Regions from separate parts of the Clostridium sp. genome, predicted to be linked through region 1. Evidence: predicted binding sites of a transcription regulator. Region 1 holds the regulator's gene; each other region holds the start of a gene.
What was found. The regulator Rex, encoded in region 1, represses fermentation and respiration genes when NADH is low (regulators of the CRP and FNR family bind a similar motif). The targets are predictions, from matches to a motif close to ATTGTTAANNNNTTAACAAT.
Positions count from the first base shown of each region.

Region 2: a site for Rex is predicted at 1,741-1,760, ahead of LKE46_RS13670 (acetyl-CoA C-acetyltransferase). Genes of this name have one in related genera too.
Region 3: a site for Rex is predicted at 2,097-2,116, ahead of LKE46_RS16520 (acyl-CoA dehydrogenase). Genes of this name have one in related genera too.

Region 1 covers NZ_JAKVOI010000001.1:3,559,771-3,562,987, reverse strand. Annotated here, with positions in the region: gene LKE46_RS17620 (3-hydroxybutyryl-CoA dehydrogenase) at 1-109, opposite strand, end outside; gene LKE46_RS17615 (short-chain-enoyl-CoA hydratase) at 217-996, opposite strand; gene LKE46_RS17610 (redox-sensing transcriptional repressor Rex) at 1,189-1,836, opposite strand; gene LKE46_RS17605 (ABC-F family ATP-binding cassette domain-containing protein) at 2,111-3,217, shown strand, end outside.
Region 2 covers NZ_JAKVOI010000001.1:2,783,687-2,786,903, reverse strand. Annotated here, with positions in the region: gene LKE46_RS13680 (glycosyltransferase family 4 protein) at 1-407, shown strand, start outside; gene wecB (non-hydrolyzing UDP-N-acetylglucosamine 2-epimerase) at 453-1,613, shown strand; gene LKE46_RS13670 (acetyl-CoA C-acetyltransferase) at 1,833-3,020, shown strand; gene LKE46_RS13665 (ATP synthase subunit I) at 3,215-3,217, shown strand, end outside.
Region 3 covers NZ_JAKVOI010000001.1:3,320,210-3,323,426, reverse strand. Annotated here, with positions in the region: gene LKE46_RS16525 (electron transfer flavoprotein subunit beta/FixA family protein) at 1-697, opposite strand, end outside; gene LKE46_RS16520 (acyl-CoA dehydrogenase) at 710-1,849, opposite strand; gene LKE46_RS16515 (acyl-CoA dehydrogenase family protein) at 2,247-3,217, opposite strand, start outside.

The DNA.
Region 1 (3,217 bases):
CAAACTCTTCTTTTATATCTCTTATTGTTACTTCGCAACCTTTAGCTGCAAAAGCCTGAGCTATTCCAGATCCCATTGTGCCGGCTCCAAGAACAAATACTTTTTTCATACTTATTTTCCTCCTTGATAAGTTAAATATTTTAATTTTGAAATCATATCTATATGATTTCAAAAATAAAGCCTATATATGTGGAAAAACATTATTACTCAATTATTTTATTTATTTTTAAAGGATTTGTCTCTCTTTTCAAGGAATGCACCCATTCCTTCTTTTTGATCTTCTGTAGCGAAACATTCTCCAAATACTTCTGATTCATATGCTATACCAGTATCTATATCTGTCTGTATACCCTTATTGATAGCCGCTTTACACAGCTTTACAGCTATCGGTGCATTGGCAGCTATTTGATTTGCAGTTGACTTTGCTTCATCCAGCAATGCCTCTGGTTCTACTACCTTATTTACCAATCCTACCCTAAGTGCCTCATCTGCATTTATGATCTTGGAAGTATATATGAGTTCCTTAGCTATTCCAGTACCTACCAGTCTTGGGAGTCTTTGAGTTCCTCCAAATCCTGGAGTGATTCCAAGTCCTGATTCCGGCTGACCGAATTTAGCTTTTGATGAAGCTATTCTTATGTCGCAAGCCAAGGATATTTCACATCCTCCACCTAATGCAAATCCATTTACCGCTGCAATAACCGGTTTTTCCAAATTCTCTAATTTTCTAAATACTTTATTCCCCAAAATTCCAAATTTTCTTCCGCCGGATGCATTTAAACCTTTCATTTCTGATATATCAGCACCTGCAACAAAAGATTTTCCTGCGCCTGTAAGTATTACAGCCAATATTTCATCGTCGGCAGCAATTTTATCGATTACAGAATCGATTTCAACCAGTGTTTCTGAATTAAGTGCATTAAGAGCCTTCGGTCTATTGATTGTAATTAAGGCTATTTTCCCTTCTTTTTCAAAAATAACATTTTTAAAATCCATATTAAACCTCCACAATTATATTGTTGTGATATTATTAACAATAAATTGTTAATAATATCACAAGTTTAATTATAAAAATAACTTCATTTTTTTAACCTCAGTTATTATTATATACCCTACCTCAATACATTTCAATAAAAATCCAAACAAAATTTAATTTATTTTTAAATTTTAAAGTACTTATATTGTTTTTTATATTGAATTGTTCTGATCTATATCGTTCAGCAGACAGCTGAGTGTTAATAAACTGTCACTCAAATGAACATTTTCAACCTTTACATCTTCAGGTACAACCAAATCCACCGGGGCAAAATTCCATATTCCCTTAACTCCATTTTTAACAAGTATATCACATACATTTTGTGCATTATTGTTAGGCACACAATTTATTCCTATGTCTATGTGATTTTCCTTCAGATAATCACTAAGATAATCCACATCCCGTATTTCTATATCCCTGATTCTTATCCCTATAAGCTTGGGATTTCTTTCAAAAATGGCTTTCAGGCAAAATCCCAATTTATCAAATCGAGTATAATTGGCAAGAGCCTGGCCTATATTCCCGGCACCAATTATCACTGTATTGTAAACTTTTGTAAGTCCAAGTATATTTCTTATCTGACTGTACAATTCACTTACATTGTATCCATATCCCTGCTGTCCAAAGTCTCCAAAACAATTTAGATCCTGTCTTATCTGTGAAGCTGTAAATCCTATAGTCTCACTTAATTCCTTGGAAGATATCCTGTCAACATCATTTCTCATAAGATCGCCCAAATATCTGTGATATTTTGGAAGTCTCTTTATAACTGCCATTGATATATTTTTTTTTCTATCCATAAACTGCACCTCGTATTTATTTAATATTTAATCTGCGACTTATACTCATTATATTATTCCTTTGTATATTTATATCATATCATTTTAATATACTAATACAAATTCTTATTTAATAGTATTATTTCTAACTATTAAATGTCAATAGTATCCGTCGTCTATTTCATATAAATTTAATAATTTAATGCAGAAAAACAAATACAACTAATTTCAAATAGTACTACAAAAATATCAGTATAAATAGTAAAATATAATGGTTAAGGACGGTGTTTATACTATGGTAATTTTAAGCTGCAAAAATATCCACAAAAGTTATGGAATAGATACTATATTGAACAATATAACCTTCAACATAAACGAAGGTGAAAAAGTCGGTCTGATAGGACCAAACGGTGCTGGCAAGTCTACCTTGTTCAAAATTCTCACAGGAGAACTTGAACATGACAGTGGAGATTTATTTATAGATAAAACTAAAACTTTAGGTTACCTGGCACAGCATTTATCTTTGAATTCCTCCAACACAGTATATGAAGAAATGATGCTGGTTTTCAAGGAGCTAATCAATCTGGAAAAAAAATTATCAGATTTAGAAACTTTAATGGGTGAACCTTATGATAAAAACAATGAAGAATATCACAACAAATTGATAAACAACTATACAACGTATTCTGAACTCTATACAAACAATGGTGGTTATACATATAAGGCAGACATAAACAGGGTATTGAAAGGACTTGGATTCTTTGAAAGTGACTTCGACAAAAAAATAGATCTTCTAAGCGGCGGTCAGAAAACCCGGATTGCACTCTGCAAGCTTCTTTTAACAAAACCAGATATTCTTCTGCTGGATGAACCTACAAATCATCTCGATTTGGAAGCAATAGAATGGCTTGAAGATTATCTTAAAAATTACAAGGGCACAGTTATTCTCATATCACATGACAGATATTTTCTGGATTCGGTAACATCTATAACTGCAGAATTGATAAACGGGCATGTTAATTTTTACAATGGAAGTTATACAAAATTCATAGATTTGAAAGAAAAAGATTACGAATCCCAGCTTAAGGCTTATAATATTCAACAGGCAGAAATAAAAAGGCTGGAATCCATAATCGAAAAGTACAGATCCTTCAATAGAGAGAAGAGCATAAAAGCTGCTGAAAGCCGCCAGAAAATGCTGGATAAAATCGAAAGAATAGATGCACCTGACAACCCTCCCAAGCTAAAGGACATAAATTTCAAGTCCAAAGTAAAAAGTGGAAATGACGTTCTCCACATAGAGAATCTACAAAAGAACTTCGGTGAAAAAGAGCTTTTTTCGAATGTAAGTTTTGATGTCAAAAAAGGTGAAAAAATCGCTATAATTGGAGAAAACGGAAGG
Region 2 (3,217 bases), 780 kb from region 1:
CTGTAATATTTATGGGTGACACAGGAGCACAACTTCTGGGATTCATGCTGGCATCCATATCAATAGAAGGAGCAATAAAGTCAGCGGCGGCATTTTCCATTGCAGTTCCAATACTTGCATTGGGTATACCCATCTATGATACATTGTTTGCCATGATAAGAAGGAAGATAAATGGCAGACCCATTATGCAGGCTGATAGAGGACATCTGCATCACAGATTGCTTGATATGGGATTAACTCAGAGACAGTCAGTCATGATAATGTATATAATAAGTATTATTTTAGGGAGTTTTTCCATAATCGCCATGCAAATTAATCCACAGAGGTCTTACTTTGTTCTGGCAGGAGTTATGGTAGTACTTGTTGTAATTGCCTGGAAGGTTGGATTTTTTAAACATAAAGATTGACATTTCAATATAAAATGTGGACCTGTAGAAAATGGAGGTATATATATGAGAATGTTGAAAACTATAACCATATTTGGTACAAGACCCGAAGCAATAAAGATGGCCCCACTTGTAAGGGAACTTGAAAAAAGAGAGTACATAACCAATAAAGTATGTGTTACGGCACAGCACAGGCAGATGCTGGATCAAGTATTGAATTTATTTGGCATAAACCCGGATTTTGACCTGAACATAATGAAAAACAAGCAGACATTGACAGGAATAACAACGAAGGTACTTGAAGGACTTGAAGAAATATTTATAGAAGAAAAACCAGATCTTGTTCTGGTACATGGAGATACCACTACAACCTTTGCAGGGGCCTTGGCTGCATTTTACAAAAAAATCAAGGTGGGCCATGTTGAAGCCGGGCTTAGAACCTATAACAAATATTTCCCATTTCCGGAGGAGATGAATAGAAAACTTACAGGTGCCATAGCAGATCTTCACTTTGCCCCTACTCCAAAATCCAAATATAATCTTTTGCGGGAAGGAATTTGTGAAAGTCAAATATTTGTAACTGGAAATACAGTTATAGATGCTATGAATGTTACAATAAATCCCAGTTATGAATTTAACAATAATAGATTGAATCAAATAGATTATAAAAATAATAAAGTTATAATGGTAACAGCACATAGAAGAGAGAACTGGGGAGCTGGAATAGAAAATATCTGCAGGGCTCTAAAAACTGTAGTACAGCAGAACAAGGATGTAGAACTAGTATATCTGGTACACTTGAATCCAGTGGTAAAGGATGTAGTATACAAGATATTAGGGGATCAGGGCAGGGTATATCTATTTCCACCGCTTGATACAGATGAGACTCATAATTTAATGAACAAGTGCTATATGGTTATGACTGATTCCGGCGGGCTTCAAGAAGAAGCACCACACTTAGGGAAACCTGTACTTGTTTTAAGAAATGTTACAGAAAGACCTGAGGCAGTAGAAGCTGGTACGGTAAAACTTGTGGGGACTTCAGAGGAGATGATAGTTAAAAGTGCCAACGAACTTATAAGAAATCCAGATGAATATGAAAGAATGAGCAGAGCAATAAATCCATATGGTGATGGAAAGGCCTCAATAAGAATCGTCGATGCAATATTGGACTATTTTGGTATTGAGAAGGGAAAATACAATGAGTTCAATTATTTAAACAAATAATTGAATTAATTATTGCAAATGCTTTTTAAATAGTGTAACATGTAAATAGATTTATATAACATATTTGACAAAATCCAATTTCCTCAAATGGGGTACTAAAAAACTTTGTGTTTTTTTTAACAAAAATATTGATAAATTTTTAATTATCGAGTATAATGAAATTGTTAACAGACAAGTTTGTAATTTATTAAAATTTTAAAATAAATAGGAGGATTAGTCATGAGTGAAGTAGTTATTGCAAGTGCAGCTAGAACAGCTATTGGTAAATTTGGAGGAAGCTTGAAAGGTGTTTCAGCTCCAGATTTAGGTGCCCTAGTTATAAAAGAAGCAATAAAAAGAGCCAACATAAAACCAGAAGATGTAGATGAAGTTGTATTGGGAAATGTATTACAGGCAGGACTTGGACAAAATCCAGCAAGACAAGCATTGATAAAAGCAGATATTCCAAACACGGTTCCAGCTTTTACAATAAACAAGGTTTGTGGTTCAGGTCTTAGATCAGTAAGCTTGGCAGCACAGTTAATAAAGGCCGGTGATGATGATATCGTTGTAGCTGGTGGAATGGAAAATATGTCTGCAGCTCCTTATGTGCTTCCAACTACAAGATGGGGACAAAGAATGTTTGATGGTAAAATAATAGATGAAATGGTAAAAGATGGTCTGTGGGATGCTTTCTATAATTACCACATGGGTATGACAGCTGAAAATGTAGCAGAAAAATGGGGAATAACAAGAGAACAGCAGGACGAATTTTCAGCATCATCACAGCAGAAGGCAGAAGCAGCAATAAAAGCTGGAAAATTCAAGGATGAAATAGTTCCAGTAGTTATTAAGGATAGAAAAAAGGGAGAAATAGTATTTGACACTGATGAATTCCCTAGATTTGGAACAACTGCAGAATCACTGGCAAAATTGAAACCAGCATTCAAGAAAGACGGTGGGACTGTTACTGCAGGTAATGCTTCAGGTATAAATGATGCTGCAGCAGCTCTAGTTGTTATGAGTGCAGAAAAAGCAAAAGAACTAGGAATAAAACCTCTTGCAAAAATAGTTTCTTATGGTTCAAAGGGACTTGATCCTCAAATAATGGGATATGGACCGTTCTATGCTACAAAACTGGCACTAGAAAAAGCTAACTTAACTGTAGAAGACTTGGATCTGATCGAAGCGAATGAAGCTTTTGCAGCACAGAGTTTGGCAGTTGCCAAGGATCTGAAATTTGATATGAGCAAGGTAAATGTAAATGGTGGTGCAGTTGCTCTTGGACATCCAATTGGAGCTTCTGGTGCAAGAATACTTACTACTCTTCTTTATGAAATGAAGAAAAGAGATTCAAAATATGGACTGGCTACACTGTGCATAGGTGGAGGAATGGGAACAGCCATAATAGTAGAAAATTACAAGTAGTATAAAGAAATAACATATAATATTCCAAATGGAAAAAGCAAACCGAGCAACAATTGGTTTGCTTTTCTATTTATTTCTGATAAAATTAATTTATTAAACAAAATATGAACAAGTTTGAAATAAAGCTTTTAAATTGTATCTTAAAGGTATATAATTTTATTAATTACACCATTACATCTAAGCGGAGGAGCCTGATG
Region 3 (3,217 bases), 240 kb from region 1:
CTCTTGCTTCTTTTGTAGCTGATCTCTTTACCTTCGTAGGAGAACCTTTAAGTCCAAGACGTTCCCTGTCAACTTCAAGATCGGCAGCGCTCCACACTTTTACTTCCTTGTTGAAGATTTTAAATATATTCTTCATATGCATATATCTTGGATTGTTCAATTCTTTTATAGCAGTAAGCAGTACCGGCGTATTGACTTTCACTGTTTCATACCCGTCTTCCCATGCTTTTCTAACTGTAACCGTACTTCCATCCACATCGACCTTTTCTACATAAGTTATCTGCGGTATTCCCAGAAATTCTGCTATTTCAGGTCCAACCTGTGCGGTATCTCCGTCTATTGCCTGTCTTCCTGCAAAAATTATATCGTAGTCCAGTTTCCTGAGTGCTCCTGAAAGTGCATATGCTGTGGCGCAGGTATCTGCTCCTGCAAAAGCCCTGTCAGATATGAGTATTGCCTCGTCTGCACCCATTGCAAGTGCTTCCCTCAGTGCCGACTCTGCCTGGGGTGGTCCCATGCTTATTACTGTAACCTTTCCACCTGTTTTTTCTTTAATTGCAATTGATTCCTCAAGTGCATTCTTGTCATCTGGATTTATTATCGAAGGAACACCTTCTCTTATAAGCGTTCCTGTTTTTGGATCTATTTTGACTTCATTTGTGTCCGGTACCTGTTTTAAACAAACAACAATATTCATTAGGCGTTCCTCCTATTTAAATATATTTCCTGAAATGACCATTTTCTGTACTTCCGAGGTTCCTTCATATATTTCAGTTATCTTTGCATCTCTCATCATTCTCTCTACTGGATAGTCCTTTGTATATCCATATCCTCCAAAGAGCTGTACAACCTTTGCTGTAGTCTCCATGGCAACATTTGCTGCCATAAGCTTGGCTCTTGCTGCATCTACTGTATAGGATACATGTGCATCCTTGCTCAATGCTGCCTTGTACACAAGGTATTTTGCAGCCTGTATTTCAGTATCCAGATCGGCAACAGTCCATGCCAGCCCCTGGAACTTGCTAAGTGATCTTCCAAACTGTTTTCTTTCTTTCATGTATTCAACTGCTTCCTCCAGGGCGCCTTCTGCTATTCCAAGTGCCTGTGCTGCTATACCGATTCTTCCTCCATCAAGAGTCTTCATTGCTATTCCAAAACCTTTTCCTTCTCTTCCTACAAGATTCTCCTTTGGAACTATACAGTCCTCGAATATCAGCTCCGTAGTTGATGATGCCCTTATTCCCATTTTGTTTTCAAGTTTTCCTATTGAAAAGCCCGGCATTCCCTTTTCAAGTATGAATGCTGATATGCCATGATTTCCCTTGCTCCTGTCTGTCATTGCAAATACCACGAATATGTCTGCAGCTCCACCGTTTGTTATGAATATTTTCTGACCGTTCAGTATATAATGGTCTCCTTCAAGTACAGCCAGACTCTGCTGTCCGGATGCATCCGTACCTGCATTGGGTTCTGTAAGTCCAAATGCACCTATCTTTTCTCCCTTTGCAAGGGGAACCAGATATTTCTGTTTTTGTTCTTCCGTGCCGAACTGTTCGAGAAGCGATGCACAGAGCGATGTGTGTGCCGAGAGTATGACTCCCGTTGAGGCGCAGGCCTTGGAAAGTTCTTCCACAGCTATTATATAAGACAGGGTGTCTCCACCCGCCCCGCCATATTCCTCCGGGAAAGGTATCCCCATCATGCCGTATCTGGCCATCTTTTCTACTGTTTCTCTTGGAAACCTTTCTGTCTCGTCTATTTCGGCAGCCAGGGGTTTGACTTCATTTTCTGTAAATTCTCTTACCATTTGTTTTACAAGTTCCTGTTCCCTAGTCAATGTAAAATCCATTCATTTTACCTCCTTATATCTTTTAATTGACAACTATGTGTTAATAATTTGTCAGCTCTCCAGAGAATTTCAATATTTTTTATTCTAGGAAGAACATTTTTTCATTATATCGTCCTCTACATCACCTCCTTATATCACCCCTCTATTTTATGCCATTCAAGTGGCAATTATTATGTAGATTGAATGAATTTGTTTGTGTTAACGTTTAATTTAATTTTACTTGCATACAAAAAATTTGTCAACAATCATTGTAAATTTTTTAACATAATATTTGAAAAATATTATTACGAAAAACACCCTGTAAGATGATGCACGCTATCTCCCGTGCCCATCTTACAGGATATAATTTATTACTTATCAACTCATTAAATTCAACAAATAATTTTAAAACACAAGATTATCTGAAAAGCTGTCCACTTATTATCAGTTTCTGTATTTCATTTGTTCCTTCATATATCTGAGTTATCTTGGCATCCCTCATCATTCTCTCAACTTCATACTCTCTCATGTATCCATTTCCACCAAACATCTGAACTGCTTCAGTTGTTACGTGCATGGCTGCATCCGTGCATGCTATTTTTGCCTTTGCTGCAGGTACACCATACGGTCTTCCCTCCTGTTTGTCTATAGCTGCCTTGTAGAGAATATATTTAGCCTGTTCTATTTCAAGATCCAACTCTGCCATCTTGAATGCTAGATACTGCTGTTTGAACAGTGGTCTTCCAAACTGAATTCTCTCTTTCATATATTGTTTTGCAAGTTCGAAGGCTCCCTCTGCTATTCCAAGTCCCTGTGCTGCTACACCTATTCTTCCTCCGTCCAGTGTGCTCAATGCTATTTTAAGTCCTTTTCCTTCTTCAGATACCAGATTTTCTGCAGGTACTTTGCAGTTATCGAATAATAATTCTGATACTTGTGCTGCTTTTATTCCGCATTTATCCTCAATTCTTCCTATTGAAAATCCAGGATATCCTTTTTCTACTATAAATGCCGACACACCTTTAGGTCCCTTGCTCTTGTCAGTTATTGCAAATACCAGGAATGTTTCTGAAAGAGGTCCGTTTGTTATAAAGCACTTAGTACCATTTAATATATAGTAATCCCCTTTTCTGTCAGCTGTTGTTACTGCCGCAGACGCATCTGAACCGGCCCCTGGTTCCGTCATTCCAAAAGAACCAAATTTCCTGCCTGTCAATAAATCCGGAAGATATTTTTTCTTTTGTTCTTCCGATGCATTATTAATTATTCCACCTGCACACAAAGATGTTGTAACTGAATAGGATATTCCCATGGAGGCATGTACCTTTGATACCTCTTCTACTGCAATTGCATAAGATAAATAATCTGCTCCATAACCACCATATTCTT